DNA from 3 places in the Bradyrhizobium sp. BRP20 genome. Region 2 is predicted to be linked to each of the others. Evidence: predicted binding sites of a transcription regulator. Region 2 holds the regulator's gene; each other region holds the start of a gene.
The links. The regulator LexA, encoded in region 2, represses DNA repair genes until DNA is damaged. The targets are predictions, from matches to a motif close to TGTTCNNNNTGTGTTCNG.

Region 1 (6,902 bases), on a different contig from region 2:
CTTGATTATCTCGATGAAGGTACGCTATCGGCTGCGATGCGGCAGCGCACCCTGTTCTAGAGCGTTTTCGAGCGAAGTGGATACCGGTTCGCGTGAAGAAAACGCGTCAAAACAGGAATCTCCATCCAGACTTTACGGAACGGACGACATGACGAAACTTTTCGCCACGCGATGGGCTTTGGTCGCGACGATGCTGATGCTGGTGACCCCGGCCATCTCCGCGCAGCAGGGCGACGCGGCGCTGCCGCCGTCCAAGCCCGGCAAGCCGATCAACACTGGCGATGTGCTCTCCGGCGAGCTCAACGCGATGAAGGTGCGCGACGTCAAGAACGGCAAGCGCGTCGCGACCTACCAGATCACGTCGGAACCGCGCCGCCTGCCGCCGCCGAACGGGCTCTGCAATCTCGAAACCGGCCCCGAGACGTTCCAGCTCGTCACCTCCAGCGAGGCGCAGGCCGCCCAGCTGAAATCCTTCGTCGGCAAGGAGATCTCCGTGAAGGTGGACGAGGTCGCCTGCGCCAGCGATCCCGGCCAGATGAGCGAGGCCGTGATCACGAAGTGGAGCCTGATCAAGAAGCAGTAGGGGTGGAGTCGTCTCCCCGATTCCGGTGTCATCGCCCGCGAAGGCGGGCGATCCAGTACGCCGCAGCTTCTCGGTCGATCACGACTGTCTCGGAGTACTGGATGCCCCGCCTTCGCGGGGCATGACAGGGGTGCCTACACCCGCACCGGCCCCAGTGCCTCGAAATGCCCGCGCTTCTGCAAGTACGCCAGCAACATCAGGCTCGGGATGGCGACGAGGACGGAGATCGCGAAGAACATCGGCCAGCCCGTCGCTTTCGCCAGATAGCCTGCGCCCGACGACAAATAGGTCCGTCCTACGGCGGCGAGCGCCGTCAGCAGTGCATATTGGGTCGCCGTGTGCAGCGGGTTCTGGCACAGCGCCGAGAGATAGGCGACGAAGATCACGGTGCCGATGGCGTTGCAGAAATTGTCGGAGGTGATCGCCAGCGTCAGCGCCCATTCGTTGACGCCGACAATCGCAAGCCACGAGAACGACAAATTGGACATCGCCTGCACGATGCCGCCGATCCACAGGCTGGTCGCGAGCGAATAGCGTCGGGCCACGAAGCCGCCGGCAAAGCCGCCGGCCAGGGTCGCGATGATGCCGACGCCCTTGACGATCACGGCATAGTCGTTCCGCGTGAAGCCGATATCGATGACGAACGGCACGGTCATGTTGCCGGAGAACGCGTCGGTGAACTTGAACAGCACGACGAAGGCGAGCACGACCCATGCTTCCTTGCGTCGCAGGAATTCCGAGAACGCGCCCAGCGCCGCATGGAACACCCGCGTGAGCGCGCCCTCGTCCTGCGTGGCGGCCTCGGCGCGCGCGGATTGTGCGGGCTCGGTAGCGGCGAGCGCAGTCACCGTGCCGATCAGCACCAGAGCCGCCATCACCACATAGCCCCACATCCAGGCAGCGCCACGAGGGACGATCGCCTCGAAGCCGGTGACGATGAACAGGGCGCCTGCGGTCGATACCAACATGCCGATGCGATAGGCGGCGACATAGGCGGCCATGCCGGCGGCCTGCTCGCTTTCGGGCAGGCTCTCGACGCGGAAAGCATCGACCACGATGTCCTGCGTCGAGGACATCGTCGCGACCAGCAGCGCACCAAGCGCGACCAGCAGCGGCGAACGTGCCGGATCGGTCAGCGCCAACAGCAGAATCGCGCCGATCAGCAGCAGCTGCGAAAACACCAGCCACCCGCGGCGGCGTCCGAAGGCATGCGTGAAGAACGGCACATGCAGCGCATCGACCAGCGGCGCCCACAGGAATTTGAGCGTGTAGGGCGTTCCAACCAGCGCAAACAGCCCGATCGTTCCAAGATCAACCCCGGCCTCGGCCATCCACACCAGCAGCGTCGATCCCGACAGCGCCAGCGGTAGCCCCGAGGAGAAGCCGAGAAACAGCACGATCAGCACCCGCGGCTGCAGGTAAACGGCAAGGCTGTCGCGCCAGGAGGACGAGGCGGCAGAAGCCGCGGCAGGGGAGGTCGCGTCGGGTGCGGTCATGGGGGGCGTGTTAGCAGATTCTGGGGGAAAAGACTCTCGCGGTAGCTGGTGAGACGGGAGAGCTTCCAACACGCTCGGTGTCATCGTCCGCGAAGGCGGACGATCCAGTACTCCGCGGCGTCTCGGTTCAACCACACGGGCTGCGGAATACTGGATGCCCCGCCTTCGCGGGGCATGACATTGAGCATGACGCCATCATGATGGTCCGGCTATCCCAGGATAGAGGTCATCCCAGTTTGGGTTATGCTGCTCGATCAAGCGGACCTTCCAGGCCCTATTCCACTTCTTCAACCGCTTCTCCCGCTTGATCGCATTCTCGGGATCGTCGAACTGCTCGAAGTAGACAAGTCGGGCGACGTCGTACTTTTCCGTGAAGCTTTCGATGACCTTCAACCTGTGCTGCGCCACCCGGCGGATGAGATCGTTCGTCACGCCGATATAGAGCGTGCCGCCAATTCGGCTGGCGAGAATGTACACGTCGTACTGGCGTGGATCCATCTTCGCCTTCCATTCCGCCGTCATCGTCCGCGAAGGCGAGCGATCCAGTAAACACCGGCACGTCGGCTTAACAACGATCGTCACGGCGTACTGGGTGCCCCGCGTTCGCGGGGCACGACAGTGTGCCCTAGTCTCACTCCCCCGCCTGGAGCTTGCGCGGAAACAGCTCTGCCGCTCCCGTCGCCACCAGCCGCGGTGTCTCCGGCGCATCGCTCTTGCTGAAATCGAGCTCCTCGATGCGGCCTGCGCGCTTTTCGATCTTGTCGGCGGAGATCAGCACCTGGCGGACGTCCTCGTTCACGTCGGCAAAATGCTTTTGCAGCTTGAGCACGCGGTCGCGCAGGCGCCCCAAATCGTCGCCGAGCTTGATCACCTCGGTGCGGATCTGGTCGGCGGCATCGCGCATGCGCGCGTCCTTCATGATCTGCTGCATCACCTGGATCGCGAGCATCAACAGCGACGGCGATACCAGCACGACGCGGGCGCGATAGGCTTTCTGGATCACGTCGTCGAATCCGTCATGGATCTCGGCATAGACCGATTCCGACGGCACGAACATCAGCGCCATCTCCTGGGTCTCGCCGGTGACGAGGTATTTTTCCGCGATGTCGCTGACATGCTTCATCACGTCGCCGCGCAGCCGCTGCGTGGCAACGCGCCGCTCCTCGTCGGTGCGGGCGTCGTGCAGCGCCGTCATCGCCTCCAGCGGAAACTTCGCGTCGATGCAGAGCGGGCGCTGGTCGGGCAGGAACACGACCGGTCGTTTTCCGGTCGAGAGCGTGAACTGGAACTCGTAGGAGCCTTTGGGCAGACCGTCCTGGACGATCGCCTCCATCCGCGCCTGGCCGAAGGCGCCGCGCGACTGCTTGTTGGCGAGCACGTCGCGCAGGGTGGTCACCTGCGTGGTGAGGTCGGTGAGGTTCTTGTGCGCGTTGTCGATGATGCCGAGCCGTTCATGCAGCGCGCGCAGGCTCTCCATGGTGTTGCGGGTCGAATGTTCCATGGACTGGCCGACCCGATGCGTCACCGAATCAAGTCGCTCGTTGACGGCGCGCGCCATCTCGGCCTGGCGGCCGGCGAGCGCCTGGGTCATGGCGTCGACCCGCCCCGAGGCCTCGCTCTGGGCGTGCAGCACCTGGGCGAGCCGCTCCTCGAGCTCGTCGGCACGGATTGCGTTCGCCATGGCGAGTTCCGCGCCACGCCGCCCCGAGCGCGCGATCACAACCGCAATCACAACCAGCAGGATGAGGACGAGCGCACCGAAGCCGATCAGCGCATCGACGATGCGCACCGGCCAGTCGCCCAGCATGACAATGATCTCGTTCATGCCGCCTTGTAGCCGATTCGCTGCGCTCTCGCGAACGAAGAGGGAACATTCTGGGTTAACCGGGCCCTAATTTCATGGTTAATGAAAGGTGAAGTTTTATGGTTAGCGAGGGGTTAACGGGTTCCGGGCCGCATTGACCGCATCCGGCGCGCGGCTTAAATCGCGGCCATGGCCCTCAGAGAAATCATCATCCTGCCCGACAAGCAGCTGCGCCTGGTCTCCAAGCCGATCGAGAAGGTCACGGCGGAGATCCGCAAGCTTGCCGACGACATGTTCGAGACCATGTACGACGCGCCCGGCATCGGGCTGGCGGCAATCCAGGTCGCGCAGCCGCTGCGCCTGATCACCATGGACCTCGCCAAGCGCGACGAGAACGGCGAGACTAAGCCGCTGCCGCGCGTCTTCATCAATCCAGAGATCATCGCCTCGTCCGAGGAACTGTCGGTCTACGAGGAGGGCTGCCTCTCGATTCCCGAATATTACGAGGAGGTCGAGCGTCCCGCGAAAGTGCGCGTGCGCTTCACCGATCTCGACGGTAAGGTGCACGAGGAGGATGCCGAAGGCCTCTACGCCACCTGCATCCAGCACGAGATCGACCATCTCAACGGCGTGCTGTTCGTCGACTATCTGTCGAAGCTCAAGCGCGACCGCGTCATGAAGAAGTTCGAGAAAGCCGCCAAGCGCGCGGCGGAGTGATAATTCCTCCGCCGTCATGCCCGGGCTTGTCCCGGGCATCCACGTTCTTTGCCGCCGCGAGCAGGACGAACGTGGATGGCCGGGACAAGCCCGGCCATGACGAGTACCTTGCTCGTTTCAAGGATTGTCTCGTCACATGCCCCTCCGCCTCATCTTCATGGGCACGCCCGATTTCTCCGTGCCGACGCTGCTCGAGCTGGTCGCGCATGGCCACGAGATCGCGGCGGTCTACACCCGCGCGCCCAAGCCGGGCGGCCGGCGCGGCCTGCAATTGCAGCCGACGCCGGTCGAGGAGGCCGCGCGAAAGCTCGGCATTCCCGTGCTGACGCCGAAGACGCTGAAGTCCGAGCAGGCGCTGGCGGAGTTCCGCGCGTTCGATGTCGACGCGGCCGTTGTCGTCGCCTACGGCATGATCCTGCCGCAGGCGATCCTCGATGCGCCAAAACTCGGCTGCTACAATCTGCACGCCTCGCTGTTGCCGCGCTGGCGCGGCGCCGCGCCGATCAACCGCGCCATCATGGCTGATGATGCCGAGAGCGGCGTGATGGTGATGAAGATGGATGTCGGCTTAGATACCGGCGACGTCGCCATGGCCGAGCGCATCACGATCACCGACAACATGACCGCGCTCGACCTGCACGATCGTCTGTCCCGCCTTGGCGCCGACCTGATGGTGCGCGCGATGGCCGCGCTCGAACGCGGCGGGCTCCAGCTCAAGGCGCAGAGCGAGGACGGCGCCACCTATGCCGCCAAGATCGAGAAGGCGGAGGCGCGGATCGACTGGACAAAGCCGGCGCGCGCAGTGCTGCGCCACGTCCATGGCCTCTCGCCGTTCCCCGGCGCCTGGAGCGAGCTTGACGATGCCCGCGTCAAAATCCTGCGCTGCGAATTGGCGAAAGGCTCCGGCGCGCCTGGCGACGTGCTCGACGATCAGCTTACCGTCGCCTGCGGCGACGGTGCCATCCGCATCATCGAGCTGCAGCGCGAGGGCAAGGCCCGCATGCAGGCCGCGGACTTCCTGCGCGGCGTGCCGTTAAAGGCGGGATCCAAATTCACCTGACACTGTCATACCCCGCGAAGGCGGGGTATCCAGTACGCCGAGGCTTCTCGGTCAATCGGATAAGCTGCGGAGTACTGGGTTGCCCGCCCCAGTGCGCAACAGCGCACAAGGCGGGCAATGACGACGAAACTGGACACGATGCCCCGCTACAAGCTCACCATCGAATATGACGGCGCGCCGTTCTTCGGCTGGCAGGTGCAGGACACGCTGCCGTCGGTGCAGGGCGCGCTCGAGGCGGCCGTGAAGGCGATGACCGGGGCGGATCTGCGCGTGCACGGTGCCGGCCGCACCGATGCCGGCGTGCATGCGCGCGGCCAGGTCGCGCATGTCGACGTCGACAAGCAGTTTCCGCCGGGCCGTTTTCGCGACGGGCTCAACGCGCATCTGCGCCCGCATCCGATCGCGGTGCTCGAGGCCGAGATCGTGCCCGACGATTTCGAGGCGCGCTTCTCGGCGGTCAAGCGCCACTACCGCTATCGCATCGTCAACACTCGCGCCAATCTCGCGCTCGATGTCGGCCACGCCTGGCGCGTGCCGCGCAAGCTCGATGCCGACGCAATGCACGCGGCGGCGCAGCGCCTGCTCGGCAAGCACGATTTCACCACCTTTCGCGACACCGAGTGCCAAGCCAAATCGCCGGAGAAGACGCTCGACCAGCTGGACGTGATCCGCGATGGCCGCGAGATCAACGTCATCACCTCGGCGCGCTCGTTCCTGCACAGCCAGGTGCGCTCGATGGTGGGATCCCTGGTCTGGGTCGGCGAGGGCCGCTGGACCGCCGACGATCTCTCCGCCGCACTCAAAGCCCGCAACCGCACCGCCTGCGGCATCGTCGCCCCGCCTGAGGGGCTGTATTTGATGAAGGTGGATTATTAGGCGAGCGGCGCAGAGAGTGGGCATGCTCTCGCCAAACCTCGGTGTCATGCCCCGGCTTGACCGGGCATCCAGTACGCCGCGGCCTCGGCTCAATCACTGCCGTCTCTGGAATACTGGATCGCCCGGTCAAGCCGGGCGATGACGGTCGTGTTTGTGGAGGCAACACTGCCTCAAGCAAAATACCGCGCCAAAATCCCGCGATACACCTTCGTCAGCCTCTCCAGATCCGCCACCGGCACGCGCTCGTCGACCTGGTGCATGGTCTGCCCGACCAGGCCGAACTCGATCACGGGGCAATAGCTTGAAATAAACCGCGCATCCGACGTGCCGCCTGACGTCGAGAGCTCGGGCTTGCGTCCCGTCACC
Region 2 (6,902 bases):
CGAAGCGGCGAAAGGCGGCTTCGATCTCGGCGTCAGACGCAAATTGCCGGAGGTTCGCCTGCGTGAGCCCCTCGAGGACCGCCGCAAGATGACCGGGATCGACTTCCTCAGCCTCCTCTCCGGCGTCGCTCAACGCCAACATGGCGCGTGCAATCTCGTCCTGGCTATCCGCAGGAAGCCGCCGCACGGCCTTCAGCGCCTTTTCGAGCAGTTCTGTCATTGGCAGAAGATAAGCCGGGTCGAGACCAAAAGGAAGTGTGGTTCCTGGCTGGCAAGGGAGGCCTTTTGCTTCAGCTCCTCCGCTCGGCTAGAACTTGCCGACCCAGTCCTGATTTGTTGCGGAGTTCGCCCGTGGCCCTGATGCCGGTTTCTGACGCGCTTGCCGCGGTGTTGGCCGGCGTCGAGCCGCTGGCTGAACAGATGGTTTGCCTCGACGAGGCCTACCATCGTGTGCTAGCCCGCGATGTCGCGGCGCGGCGCACGCAGCCGCCGGAGGCGATGTCGGCGATGGACGGCTATGCCGTGCGCACGGCCGACGCGGCAAACGATTCGAGGTTGACCGTCGTCGGCGAGGTCGCGGCGGGCCGGCCGCTCGCGGGAAGCGTCGGCCCCGGCGAAGCCGTGCGGATCTTCACCGGCGGCGTCGTTCCCGACGGCGCCGATGCCGTCGTGATCCAGGAGGACACAGCTGCCGACGGCAAACATGTGACGATCAAGGAAGCCGCCATTTTCGGCCGGCACATCCGCCCTGCAGGCGTCGACTTCCGCGAAGGCGACGTGCTGCTGCGCAAGGGAATCCGCCTCACCGAGCGCGATCTCGCCCTTGCCGCCGGAATGAATCATCCGCATCTCGCCATCATCCGCCGCCCGAGGGTTGCCGTTCTCGCCACCGGCGACGAGCTCGTGATGCCGGGCACCACGCCTGGTCGCGGCCAGATCGTCTATTCCAACGGCTATGCCCTGCATGCGCTCGCCCGCAGCGAGGGCGCCGAGACCATCGACCTCGGAATTGCCGCCGATACACTGGAGGCGACGTCCGCCGGCATCCGCCGCGCGCGCGAGAGCGGCGCCGACATCCTGATCACGACCGGCGGTGCCTCGGTCGGCGACCACGACCTGGTCCAGCAGGCGCTCAAGGGCGAAGGCATCGCGATGGCGTTCTGGAAGATCGCGATCCGGCCGGGCAAGCCGATGATGCACGGTCGGATAGGCGCGATGCGCGTGATTGGCCTGCCCGGCAATCCCGTGTCGTCCTACGTGTGCGCCTTCCTGTTCATGGTCCCCTTGATTCGCGCCCTGTCGGGCCGTTCAGCGATTCATCATCGGCGCGAGCGCGCCGTGCTGGGCCGCGATCTCGCCGCCAACGACCAGCGCGAGGACTATCTGCGTGCGCGGCTGGAGGAGCGCGACGACGGCACGCGCGTCGCCCTTCCGGTCAGCCATCAGGACTCCTCCCTTCTTGCGAATCTCGCTGCGGCACAGGTACTTCTGGTGCGCGCACCGTTCGCGCCGAAGGCCGAGGCCGGCACGCCTTGCGAGGTGCTCCGGCTGCCCGTCTGAGCCGCCCAGCCACACGCATTCCGCGAGCTTGGCCGCGTTCACCATAAATTAAGCAGTTGCGGAACACATATCGAACATATAGTGTCCGTTCATGATTTGTTTCGAGGATGTAGCGGCTTAGTGCCGACTTCATCGTGTCGGAATCGAACGACATCAACCGGGGGACTTTGGTCGAGATGTTGACGCGCAAACAATACGAGCTTCTGCGGTTCATCAGCGAACGTCTGAAGGAAAGCGGCGTGCCGCCGTCCTTCGACGAGATGAAGGATGCGCTCGACCTGCGCTCGAAGTCAGGCATCCATCGCCTGATCACTGCGCTCGAGGAGCGCGGCTTCATTCGCCGCCTGCCCAACCGTGCCCGTGCCATCGAGGTGATCAAACTGCCCGAGCTCCAGGCCGCCGCCGGCAATCGCCGTGGCTTCACCCCGAGCGTGATCGAGGGCAATCTCGGCAAGGTGCGCGCGAGCTCCAGCCCGCCCGCGGACGAGGGCGAGCGCCCCGTCGCGGTGCCCGTGATGGGCCGCATCGCCGCCGGCACGCCGATCGAGGCGCTGCAGACCCGCAGCCATACCATCAGCGTGCCGCCGGACATGCTCGGCTCGGGCGAGCACTACGCGCTCGAAGTGCGCGGCGATTCGATGGTCGAGGCCGGCATCCTCGACGGCGACATGGCGCTGATCCAGCGCAACGAGACCGCAAATACCGGCGACATCGTGGTGGCATTGATCGACGACGAGGAGGCCACGCTCAAGCGCTTCCGCCGCCGCGGCGCCTCGATCGCGCTCGAGCCCGCCAATGCCGCCTACGAGGTCCGCATTCTTCCGCCGAACCGCGTGAAGATCCAGGGCAAGCTGATCGGGCTTTACCGGAAGTACTGATACGGGAAACATCAAGCGCCGCGCGCGTTTCGATCGGCATCGGCATCCAGGATCGGAGCGGATACTTGTCCGCTCCGGCTGGACGGTTTCTCTGGTTCTGCGCCGGCTGTCCGGTCCATCTTCCCGCGCGACATTCGCCCGCGCAGGCGCGCAGCAATCTCGCTCTGCTTCACCGGTAGAGTTGTGCCGGCAGTGCTGATAGCTCCGGCCGAATGCAAGGACGCGAGGTTTGTTCCTATCGAATCCGGGAAAGATAATGTGATCGCGCGCTGCGGACGCGAGCCGCAGATTTGCCCATAACCGAGCAGAGCGTTGTATGCTTCCACTCTGATAGAGGCCTGCGCCTCGAAAGAGACGCGGGTCGCTATCCCAGCATGAGGAGCACCCGATGTGTGACTACAGCCTGCATGCCGTCGCGACGCGCCCCGCCGAAGTCGGCGAGACGATCGTCACGACAACCTTCCGCGGCACCTCGACGCGCGGTTTCGCTTCCGAAGCCGATCCCTCCGTCGCGGTCTGTCTGCTGCCGGGGACGGAGCTCGCTTTCGCCGACAATGTCCGCTACGACAACCGCTGGATCTGGACGCGCACCGTGAACTCTCGCGTCGGCAAGTTCGGCAAGATCGACCCGCACATTCCCGATCGCCATCATGACGCGATCGAATTCCCCGACGGCAAATACGTGCTGGTGACGCAGCTCGTCGAAGGCCAGCGCGCGACCGTGCTGCAATTGCCGGTGACGCAGGCAGCCCCCGAGCGCGAGCACAAGCCGCAGATCGTCGCCGACACGCGGCCCACGATCACGCGCCTGCCGATCGGCTGACGCCCTTCGGCCGACAGGCCGAGCCCGGGATTGAAATTGCCGTCGCCGGCCGAGGCCGGCGAGCCCGGCAAGTTTGTGTTTCAGGACATTCGATCGGCGAGCCCACCGCCGCGCCTCGTCGTCGCACGAAGTTTGGGCCGTGCTGCCCGCATTTTGAACGTCCGCTCCGCAGCCAAATGACCGATGCTGTCGTGGTTTGAGGCGGCGGACACGCTCGATGAAGACCTTCATTCGCGTCGTTGAACTCTGGGTACCCGACCGGACGCGCATGCGGCTGGAATTCGGCGGCGGCCTCTACGACGATGGGCTGTCCGCGTTCAAAGCCGTCAGCGAAGAGCTGCACTTCGGATATGACGAGGGACTTCCAGGCAAGGCCTGGGCCTGTGGCCACCCCGTCATCCTCACGAAATTCGCCAACTCCTATTTCAAGCGGACCGATCAGGCCGCTGCGGCCAGCCTCACCTGCGGCGTGGCGGTGCCGGTGTTCGCGGGCGAATTCCTGCAAGCCGTGCTGGTGCTGTTCTGCGGCGACGACGAGGCGCATGTCGGCGCGATCGAACTCTGGCACAACGATCCTGATCTCTCGCATGAGATGGGGCTCGTCGATGGCTATTACGGCACCGCGGACATGTTCGAATTCAACTCCCGCCACACCAGATTTCCGCGCGGCTTCGGCCTGCCCGGACGCACCTGGAAGGCGGGCCTGCCGCTGATCATCAAGGACTTGCACGACGCCAAGAGCTTCCTGCGCTGGGAGGACGCCGCCAAGGTCGGGATCAATCTCGGCGTCGGCGTGCCCTACCGAACCGGTACCGACCAGACCTGGGTTCTGACATTCCTCTCCGCGCAGGCAACGCCGATTGCACGACGCTTCGAGATCTGGGTCCCGAACGAGGACCGTTCGGCGCTGGTCTTTCGCGCCGGCGATTGCAGCGCGCAGACCGACCTCGCCGCACGCTATGCGGCGCAGTCCATCGCCAGGGGCGAAGGCAGCATCGGCGGCGCCTGGGCCGCCGGCATGCCCGCGCTCAACGACGATCTCACCTCTGACGGCTCGATCGCCGGCTCCGAAGCCTGCGCAGCCGGGCTGAGCCGAATGGTGGCCCTGCCGGTTATCGGCAACGGAAGGCTTGACGCCGTGCTGGCCTGGTATTTGTGATCCGCGTCAATCGTCGGCCTGCAAGTCGGCCTCCGATGGCGTTGCGTCCCGGTTGCGGGGCACGGCCGCCTTCGGCACGAGGCTGCCGTCGAAATCTCCCTCGCCGGCGCCGGCCGGCAGCCAGGGACGGCTTGCTCCCCTCGTCCTCACCGCCTGCACCGAAAAGCCCTCGCCGCGTCTCGTCAGAGCCAGTGCGCCCTGACTGGCAAGACGCGCCCGATCGACCACCATCGCCGCGCAATCGGGTGGCGCAGGCCGCGCCGTCACCACCAGCGCGGCGCGGCTGCAATCATCGGCCAGCGCGTCGATACGCGTCGCCAACGCGATCAGTCGTCCGTCCGCGAGCGGCGCCACGCAGCCGGACTCGTCACACGACACCCCGCTCGCCAACGAGGCGTTGCCGGCATCGCGCGGATCGGCATCGGCAGCCAACCACTCCTTCAGCAGGAAGCTGTCCTTGCTGGCGCGGATCACCTGCAAGCGCCCATCCCCGCCCCGGACCGCGACGCTCGCGCCATCCCCGGCAATCAGGATATCGGGCTGCCGCACCGACAGTCCCCAGAGGATCGCTGCCAGCAGCACCAGGGCGCCGGACCAGCGCAAGGGCGTGCGCAACAGGCCCATCACGATGAGCCCGAGGCTCGCTGCGATCAGCGGCGCGATCCCGAAGGCGGGAATGCGGCCGACGGCGCCCGGCAGAGCCGCCACCCAGCGCGCGACCAGGACCATCCACTCGATGCCGATCCCCATCAACCACCAGAACACGCCGTCGAGCCCGAAGGGCGCCGCGAGCAGCCCCAACAGCCCGGCCGGCATCACCAGCGCCGAGACCACCGGCATGGCGCCGAGATTGGCGAGCACGCCGTATGGGGTCACGCGATGGAAGTGGAAGGCGGCGTATGGCGTGGTCGCGAGCCCCGCGATCAGCGAGGCCAGGAACAGCATCGCGATCTCGCGGCCGCCCCACAACGCGATCCGCGCCGTCGCGGAATGATCGGGCGAGGCGAGCAGGTTCGGCATGCCGATCTGCACCAGCGCCACCAGCCCGAGCGTTGCCGCAAACGACATCTGGAAACTTGGATGCACCAACGCCTCCGGCGCGACCGCAAGCACGATCAGCGCGGCAACCGCCAGCGTGCGGAAGGTGATGGCGCGGCGGTCGACCATCACTGCGATCAGCACCACCGCCGTCATGAAGAACGATCTTTGCGTCGCAACCTCCGCGCCCGACAGCAACAGGTAGAACGCGGCCGCGACCAGCGCCGCGGCGGCCGACCATTTCTTGATGGCAGAGCCGGCCGCCAGCCCCGGGATCAAGGCCAGCAGCGCGCGCACCGCGAAGAAGACGACGCCGGCGACGACCGCCATGTGATAGCCGGAGATCGACAGCACATGGCCGAGTCCCGAGACGAACATGGCATCGTTCACGGGCGCGGTGATCGCATCGCGCCGCCCCGTGAGCAGCGCCGTCGCAATCGCGCGGTTGTCGCCTTCGAGCGTTGCGCGGATGCGCGCGTCGATCGCGTCGCGCAGGCCCTGCATGAAGGCGGCATAGCGCAGCCGCAGGCCGCCGCCATCCGGCGGTGTGGACGCCGTGATCGCGCCCATCACGAAGCCGGAGGCGCCGATGCCCTGGAAGAACATGTCGCGCGAGAAATCATAGCTGCCGGGGCGCACCGGCGAGATCGGCGGGAGCAGCCGCGCCTTCAGCTGCACGAAGCTGCCAACCTCAGGCGCCGTGCCCTTGCGCACCGAGAGGCGGACGCGCTCGAGCTTGACGTCGCTGCGCTGCGCCTCCATCGCGCTGACGCGCAGCACGAAACGGTCGGTGCGCTCGCGGATGTCGCGCGCTTCCACGAAGCCCGACAGCGACACCGAATAGAGCGGTTTTGCCAAAACGGTGTGCGCGATACGCGCGGTCTTCCAGGTCGCCACGGCAAAACCAGCCGCGACCGCCGCGAGCATGATGGCGGGCGCAAACAGCCGGCTCCGCCGGAGCAGCACCGCGCCGAGCATTAGCGCGATGGCTGTGGCGGCAACCACCCACAGCACCGGCTCATGATCGGCGGCGAAATAAAGCGCAATGCCGCCGCCGAAGGCGACCGGCACCCACGGCAACAGCCGGCCAGGCCCGGCCTCGCCCCGAGCCCATTGGCGCAGCGTCTCGATGATCGCCGGCCAGATGCCAAAGCCCACCGGCGCAAAACCGCCGGCCGCGCGGCCGACCGGCCACGTCCCGGCAACTCCCTGGGACCGTCCTGGCCGGCCCGGCTCCGCCATTCCCCTGCACCTTACGATACGCGACGGCTGCGGAGGCTACCGGACCGTGCGGCTGCACGAATAGCGGTACGGATCGGGAACAGGCGAAGAGCGCCCTACTTTTCTCCGGGCTGGCGCCCGTTGCTAGATCAGCGGCGCCTGCGAGGAGGCGTGGTGATTGACGATCTTCCACTCGCCGTCCTCGCGGATGATGACCCAGCTC
Region 3 (6,902 bases), 160 kb from region 2:
CGCCGCCGGACAGCGTGCCGGAGGAGCGGGACAGCGTCAGATAATTGAGGCCGACGTCGAGCAGGAAGGTGAGGCGCTCGCGGATCTCCTTCAGGATGCGGCCCGCGATCTCGTTCTGCTGCGCGTTCAGCGCCTCCGGCACGGTCTCGAACCATGCGCCGGCGCCTTTCACGGACAGCTCCGAGATTTCGCCGATATGCTTGCCGCCGACCTTGACGCAGAGCGCCTCGGGCTTGAGCCGAAAGCCCTTGCAGCCCTCGCAGGGGACGTCGTGAAAATATTTCGCCAGCTCCTCGCGGGCCCACTCGCTCTCGGTCTCGCGGTAGCGGCGGTTGATGTTGGTGATGACGCCTTCGAACGGCTTCTTGGTGTCGTAGGAGCGCACCCCGTCCTCGTAGGAGAACTTGATCTCGTCCTCGCCCGAGCCGTAGAGAATCGCGTTTTGCGTCTTCTTCGGCAGATCCTTCCACTTGGTGTCGAGCGTGAACTTGTAGTGCTTGCCGAGCGCGGTCAGCGTCTGCACGTAATAGGGCGACGACGACTTGGCCCAGGGCGCGATCGCGCCCTTGCGCAGCGTCAGATCCTTCTCGGGGATGACGAGGTCTTCGTCGACATGCTGCTCGACGCCGAGGCCGCCGCAGGCGGGGCAGGCGCCGTAGGGATTGTTGAAGGAGAACAGGCGCGGCTCGATCTCGGGGATGGTGAAGCCGGAGACCGGGCAGGCGAACTTTTCCGAGAACAGGATGCGCTCGGGCCCGCTCTTGTCGTGGATTTTTGCGGTCTTCTTCTTTTCCTCCGCAGGCGCAGCCGCCGCGGGCGCATCGGCGAACTCGACGACGGCAAGGCCTTCGGCGAGCTTCAGCGCGGTCTCAAAGCTCTCGGCGAGGCGCTGGCCGATATCGGCACGCACCACGATGCGATCGACCACCACGTCGATGTCGTGCGGGAATTTCTTGTCGAGGCTAGGGGCTTCCGCCAGCTCATGGAAGGTGCCGTCGATCTTGACGCGCTGAAAGCCCTTCTTGAGCCATTCGGCGAGCTCCTTCCTGTACTCGCCCTTGCGGCCGCGCACGACGGGGGCGAGCAGATAGAGGCGGGTGCCCTCGGGCAACGCCAGCACGCGGTCGACCATCTGCGAGACGGTCTGGCTCTCGATCGGCAGGCCCGTGGCCGGCGAATAGGGCACGCCGACGCGGGCCCAGAGCAGGCGCATGTAGTCGTAGATCTCGGTGACGGTGCCGACGGTCGAGCGCGGGTTCTTCGACGTCGTCTTCTGCTCGATCGAGATCGCCGGCGACAGGCCGTCGATCTGGTCGACGTCGGGCTTCTGCATCATCTCCAGGAACTGGCGGGCATAGGCCGACAGCGATTCGACGTAGCGGCGCTGGCCCTCGGCATAGATGGTGTCGAAGGCGAGCGAGGATTTGCCGGAGCCGGATAGCCCGGTGAACACCACCAGCTTGTCGCGGGGAATCTCGACGTCGATATTCTTGAGGTTGTGCTCGCGCGCGCCGCGGATCGAAATTGCGCGCAGGCTGGAGCCCGCGTTCTGTTGTTGGCGCTTCGCCTTGATCACTTCATCCATCCGAGTTGCCCTCAAGGAAGCCCAAAGGTGCGCGATCGCGCCAACAAAAAAGGCGCGCTGCGCCCGGAACCGGGATCGGCGCCGATGGGTATGGCAGCGAACGTAGGAAGAACGGCGGCGGATTTCCAGTGGGACTTGCGAATCGTCAACGGATTGTTGGCGTGCTGGCGGGATCTGGCAGCAGGAACGCGCGGAACCGCTCGCGGAGCACCCAGCCAAAACAAAAAGGCCGGCGCGAGGCCGGCCTTTCGTGACGATGTGACCTCGGCAGGGAAGTTCAGTACTTCGCGACCACCGGGCCACCGAAGGTGTAGTTGAGTCGAACGGTAGCCATGTCCACGTCCTGCTTGATGCTGTCGGTGCGAGTGGTCACGCCGAGGAAGGTGAAGGTCTCGTTGTGCCTGCCCATGAACAGGTGGTTGTATTCGACAGCGAGCGACCAGTTCGGGGCGAAGCCGAATTCTATGCCGGTGCCGACGGTACCGCCCCAGCGCGTTTCGTTCGCGGTGTCGAGCGTAACGCCGCCAAAACTGCCAGTGTACTTGTTGTGAGTGACGGCAGCGCCGCCCTTCACGTACCAAAGCACGTTGTTCCAGGCATAGCCGACCTGGCCAGTGAAGAGGCCGATGGCGTCGATCCTGGTCTCGTTCACCAGCGGCGCGAGCGCGGCAGGCGAGCTGATGTTCGAACCCTTCAGGTCAGCCCAGTCGCCCTGGGCTTCGAGACCGAACACCCAGTTGGCGGACTGCCAGCGATAACCGATCTGGCCGCCGACGAGTGCGCCGGTCGCATTGTGACAACCTTCGGCCACCGCCGGAGCGACCACGAAGGGGCCGACACTGGTGAGATCCCAACAGTTGCGGCTCCAGCCACCGCCGGCGTTGGCGCCGAGGTAGAAACCGCTCCAGTTGTACACCGCGATCGGTGCCACCGGAGCCTTGGTGTAGGGGCGGGCCGCCAAATCGGCCGCCGAGGCCGGTGCCAACGCGCTGAGTGCGAACAAGCTGGCCGAAGCCAGCAAAAGCTTCTTCATATCCATTCCCCACTTCCATTTCTCATTCCGGTCTTCCGGAGAGCGGAAGAGCAGCGGACTTATGACCCAAGCAACGTCATTGCTTTTACACCATTTAAGCCAAAGGTTGTGTCGCCCAGCGGCCACACCCCTTCGAAAACGTGAGCAAACGGGCGGCCGCAACAAACAAAAAGGCCGGCGCGAGGCCGGCCTTTCGTGACGATGTGACGTCGGTCGTGATCAGTACTTCGCGACGACCGGGCCGCCGAAGTGATAGTTCACGCCGACCTGCACGGTGTGGAAGTTGAGCGTGCCGGTGGGCACGGCGCCCGAGAAGTAGGTCTCGCCGCCGAGGCTGCGATAGAGGTACTCGCCCTTGACCGACCAGTTCGGAGCGAAGAACGCCTCGACGCCAGCACCGACGGTCCAACCCGAGTGGAACTTGCTCTCGGAGATGGTCGCGCCGAGCGCGGTGAAGCTGAGCTTGTTGTCGATCCAAGCGTAACCACCGGTGCCGTAGAGCAGCACGTTGTTGACGGCCCAGCCGATGCGGCCACGCACGGTGCCCATCGCGTCGGTCTTCGAGCTTGCCGTCGCCGCAACCACGCCGACGCCCGGAACGAAAACGGCGCCAGTGGCCGAAGCGCTGACATCAGCCCACGCGCCGTCAGCCTCAATGCCGAACACGACGTTGCCGGTCTGCCAGTTGTAACCGGCGGTGCCGCCGACGAAGCCACCCTGCATCTTCGGGTCGCCCGACGAGGCTTCCCAGGCGCCGCCGCCGACGATACCGAGATAGAAGCCGGTCCAGTTGTAGACCGAGGCCACAGGCGCGGGGGCCTTGGTGTAGGGGCGGGCTGCCAGATCAGCAGCCGAAGCGGGGGCCGCAAGGGCGAATACACAGGCCGAAGCCAACAAAACCTTCTTCATTTTCAACTTAATCCCAGTCCCAGTTTCTGTTGTTGCCTTCCGTGGCGGAAGGGCAGCGGACTCAAACGGCCCAACTGACGCCGTCTTTACACCACCAAAGCCGCAAGTTGTGTCTCCGAAAAGCCACAACAGCGGAAAAGGTGATGGTTGCTGACTTATTTACATCCAGCCGTCGTGCTGCAAAAAAAAGGGCCGGCGCTGGGGCCGGCCCTTCGTTTCGCTCACGATAGGTGGGATATCAGTACCTCGCGACCAACGGGCCGCCGAAGCGATAATTCAGGCGGACTAGACCCATGTCGACGTCCTGACTGATGCGATCGCTCCCGAAGGCAACGCCCGCAGGCGTCGTGAAGGCGATCGTACGGTCGCCGAGGAAGATGTGGTTGTACTCGACGCCGAGCGTCCAGTTCGGAGCAAATCCGAATTCCAGGCCGGCGCCAACGGTGCCGCCCCAGCGGGTCTCGCGAGCCGACGCCAGCAGCGTGCCGGCGCCAGGCGTGCTAGGCGCGGCATAGACGTCGTACTTGTCCCCGACTACGGCGGCGCCGCCCTTCACATAGAGCAGCACGTTGTTCCAGGCATAACCGACCTGGCCCGTGATCAGGCCAAAAGCATCGATGTGAGAGCGGTTACGATCACCGGTGACCAAAGCGCTTCCAGGGAAGAGGAGGCTGACGTTGTCCCCCGAGAAGTCAGCCCAGTTGCCCTGGCCCTCGAGGCCGAACACCCAATTGGCCGACTGCCAGCGGTAGCCGATCTGACCACCGACCGTGCCGCCGGTCGCATCGTGACAGCCTTCAGCCACCAGAACGCCCGTGACCGGGGTCACGAAGTCCCAGCACTTGCGGCTCGTGCCGCCGCCGCCGTTGACGCCGATGTAGAAGCCGCTCCAGTCGTAAACCGCGGCGACCGCCGGGGCCGGAGCCTTGGTGTAGGGACGCGCAGCCATATCCGCCGCGCTTGCCGGAGCCGACAGCCCCAATGCCATTGCACTGATTACGCCGAAAAGAATCTTATTCATTGCAGTCTCCCCAAGTTTCGTCCGCTTCATGAAAGTCCCCGAAGCGGCTGATCAGACGCGACACCCATATGAATCAATTCCAAGGCAAAGGTAGCCTAAGGAAAGGGCAGAGTCCGTCTCCGGAATGCCACACTCGCGGATTGATTGAATGGGTTCCAACTTGATGAATGTTAAATGGTTTTTGCCATACTCGGGAACCCAAAAAGGTTCCATTCGAGGGCTGTCCTTTTTTGTGGCATGAGAGGACATGCGGGAAATTTCCGCTCGCTCGTGCCGAAGAACAAATCTGGAACAAACGTGCGCGCGATGCTATATGTGGGGATAACCTTGGGGGTGGCAGGCTGATCGGTGCCCGCAAGCGTATAGGGTCGCCCTAGCGGGCGCAGAGGAACGCGGGCAGCGGATTCGCCCTTTTGAAATTCAGTGGCATTCGGAGTGGAGAGCGGCGATGGCGGGAAGCGTCAACAAGGTCATTCTGGTTGGAAATCTCGGCAAGGATCCCGAAATCCGCCGCACCCAGGACGGGCGGCCGATCGCGAATTTGAGCATCGCGACCTCGGAGACCTGGCGCGACAAGAACACCGGCGAGCGCAAGGAGAAGACCGAGTGGCATCGCGTCGTGATCTTCTCTGAGCCGCTTTGCAAGATCGTCGAACAGTATCTGAAGAAGGGCGCAAAGGTTTACATCGAAGGCGCGCTCCAGACCCGCAAGTACACCGACCAGAGCGGCGTCGAGAAATACTCGACCGAGGTCGTGCTGCAGGGCTTCAACTCAACGCTGACGATGCTGGACGGCCGCGGTGGCGGCGGCGGAGGTGGCAGCTTCGGCGACGAGCCGGGCGGCGACTTCGGCTCCTCCGGACCCGTCAGCAGCGCGCCGCGCCGTCCCGTTGCCGCCGGCGGCGGCCGCAACAGCGACATGGACGACGATATCCCGTTCTAGGACTTGGGAAGAGGCGGCTAGTCTCGGCGCAGATAACGGCCAACTCGGTTTTCAAGGATCCGCACCAGGACAGGATCCATGAATTCATAGTCGTCCGGAATGTCGAGACAGATGACCCGCTTGTTGTTCAAGCTGGACCGGAATTTCCGGTTCAGCTTGGTCCGGTGGGTCTTTTCCATGACGAAGATGACGTCGGCCCATTCAATCTGCTCGGCGGACAGCAAGACGTCCGCGCCGTTCGAAATGCCGGCCGAGTCGGTCTCGATCCCGGGCCAGGTCGAAAACACCTGCTCGGCGGTAGGGCTGCGGAGGCGATTGGCGCTGCAGACGAAAAGGACGTTGGTCACTTTGCCGCTCTCGGAGACGATCGGTCAGGTATCGGCGGGATGATTGGTTAGTGCTTTTCGGGCGGGCTTCCGAGAGTTCCTGCTACATAAATACAGTTCTTTGGTCGACGGCTTTTCCGGCCTAAGCTTATGTGCGCCTCCGCCGGACACGAGGAAGCCCTGCATGAGCCTTGCGCCGCTGCTTGAGGCCGCGCCGGTGGTCCCGCTGCATGCCTTTGCCGCAATGGCCGCCCTTGTGCTTGGCCTCTTCCAGTTCTCCGCCCCCAAGGGCACGCTGCCGCACCGGACTATCGGCTGGATCTGGGTGGTCCTGATGGTGTTCGTGGCCGCCTCGTCGTTCTGGATCCACGAGATCCGTCTGGTCGGGCCGTTCAGCCCGATCCATTTCTTGTCGATCTTCACCCTGGCGGTGCTGCCGCTGGCGGTATGGCGTGCGCGCACCCATCGCGTCGCCGACCACCGGCGGATGATGATCTTCATCTTCTTCGGCGCCCTGGTGGTGGCGGGACTGTTCACGCTGGTGCCTGGGCGCATCATGCACCGGGTGACTTTCGGGGCGTGAGAGCCGGTTCCGCCCAGTCCGTTCCGGCCCCGTCCGCGGCCGTGGCGCGAAGGGCGTAAGTCTCTGGAAAAACAGTGGGAAAAAGCGCTTCCCCAGAGCTCGGCAAGGGTGGTTATCAGGGGTGTGATGCGCTATATGATTCCCAGACAAACCCTCACCGGATTCCCCCTTGGCTGACGACGATAACAAGCCCGGCGACCAGCCGGCGCACCCCTCGGACATTCGCCCCGTCTCCATCCTCGACGAGATGAAGAAGTCCTACCTCGATTACGCCATGAGCGTGATCGTGTCGCGCGCGCTGCCCGATGCGCGCGACGGCCTGAAGCCGGTGCATCGGCGCATCCTGTTCTCGATGAACGAGCAGGGCTTCACGCCCGACAAGAAGCACAAGAAGTCCGCCGGTATCGTCGGTGACGTCATGGGTAAATACCACCCTCATGGCGACCAGGCGATCTACGACGCGCTGGTGCGCATGGCGCAGGACTTCTCGATGCGCGAGTTG

Region 1: the regulator LexA is predicted to act here: its motif matches at 3,935-3,952, upstream of I6F33_RS35235 (DNA recombination protein RmuC).
Region 3: the regulator LexA is predicted to act here: its motif matches at 4,825-4,842, upstream of I6F33_RS17455 (single-stranded DNA-binding protein).

What each region holds. Positions count from the first base shown of each region.
Region 1 is NZ_JADYVY010000028.1:31,247-38,148, forward strand. It holds gene recR (recombination mediator RecR) at 1-60, shown strand, start outside; gene I6F33_RS35220 (hypothetical protein) at 149-583, shown strand; gene I6F33_RS35225 (MFS transporter) at 718-2,079, opposite strand; gene I6F33_RS35230 (GIY-YIG nuclease family protein) at 2,275-2,577, opposite strand; gene I6F33_RS35235 (DNA recombination protein RmuC) at 2,711-3,904, opposite strand; gene def (peptide deformylase) at 4,073-4,600, shown strand; gene fmt (methionyl-tRNA formyltransferase) at 4,737-5,660, shown strand; gene truA (tRNA pseudouridine(38-40) synthase TruA) at 5,799-6,536, shown strand; gene dapE (succinyl-diaminopimelate desuccinylase) at 6,707-6,902, opposite strand, start outside.
Region 2 is NZ_JADYVY010000006.1:205,052-211,953, reverse strand. It holds gene I6F33_RS16700 (hypothetical protein) at 1-220, opposite strand, end outside; gene glp (gephyrin-like molybdotransferase Glp) at 352-1,560, shown strand; gene lexA (transcriptional repressor LexA) at 1,737-2,438, shown strand; gene I6F33_RS16685 (hypothetical protein) at 2,827-3,261, shown strand; gene I6F33_RS16680 (GAF domain-containing protein) at 3,479-4,420, shown strand; gene I6F33_RS16675 (ComEC/Rec2 family competence protein) at 4,427-6,700, opposite strand; gene I6F33_RS16670 (SgcJ/EcaC family oxidoreductase) at 6,824-6,902, opposite strand, start outside.
Region 3 is NZ_JADYVY010000006.1:363,636-370,537, forward strand. It holds gene uvrA (excinuclease ABC subunit UvrA) at 1-1,585, opposite strand, end outside; gene I6F33_RS17440 (outer membrane protein) at 1,863-2,618, opposite strand; gene I6F33_RS17445 (outer membrane protein) at 2,838-3,527, opposite strand; gene I6F33_RS17450 (outer membrane protein) at 3,766-4,548, opposite strand; gene I6F33_RS17455 (single-stranded DNA-binding protein) at 4,997-5,491, shown strand; gene I6F33_RS17460 (low molecular weight protein tyrosine phosphatase family protein) at 5,509-5,838, opposite strand; gene I6F33_RS17465 (DUF2306 domain-containing protein) at 6,002-6,400, shown strand; gene gyrA (DNA gyrase subunit A) at 6,570-6,902, shown strand, end outside.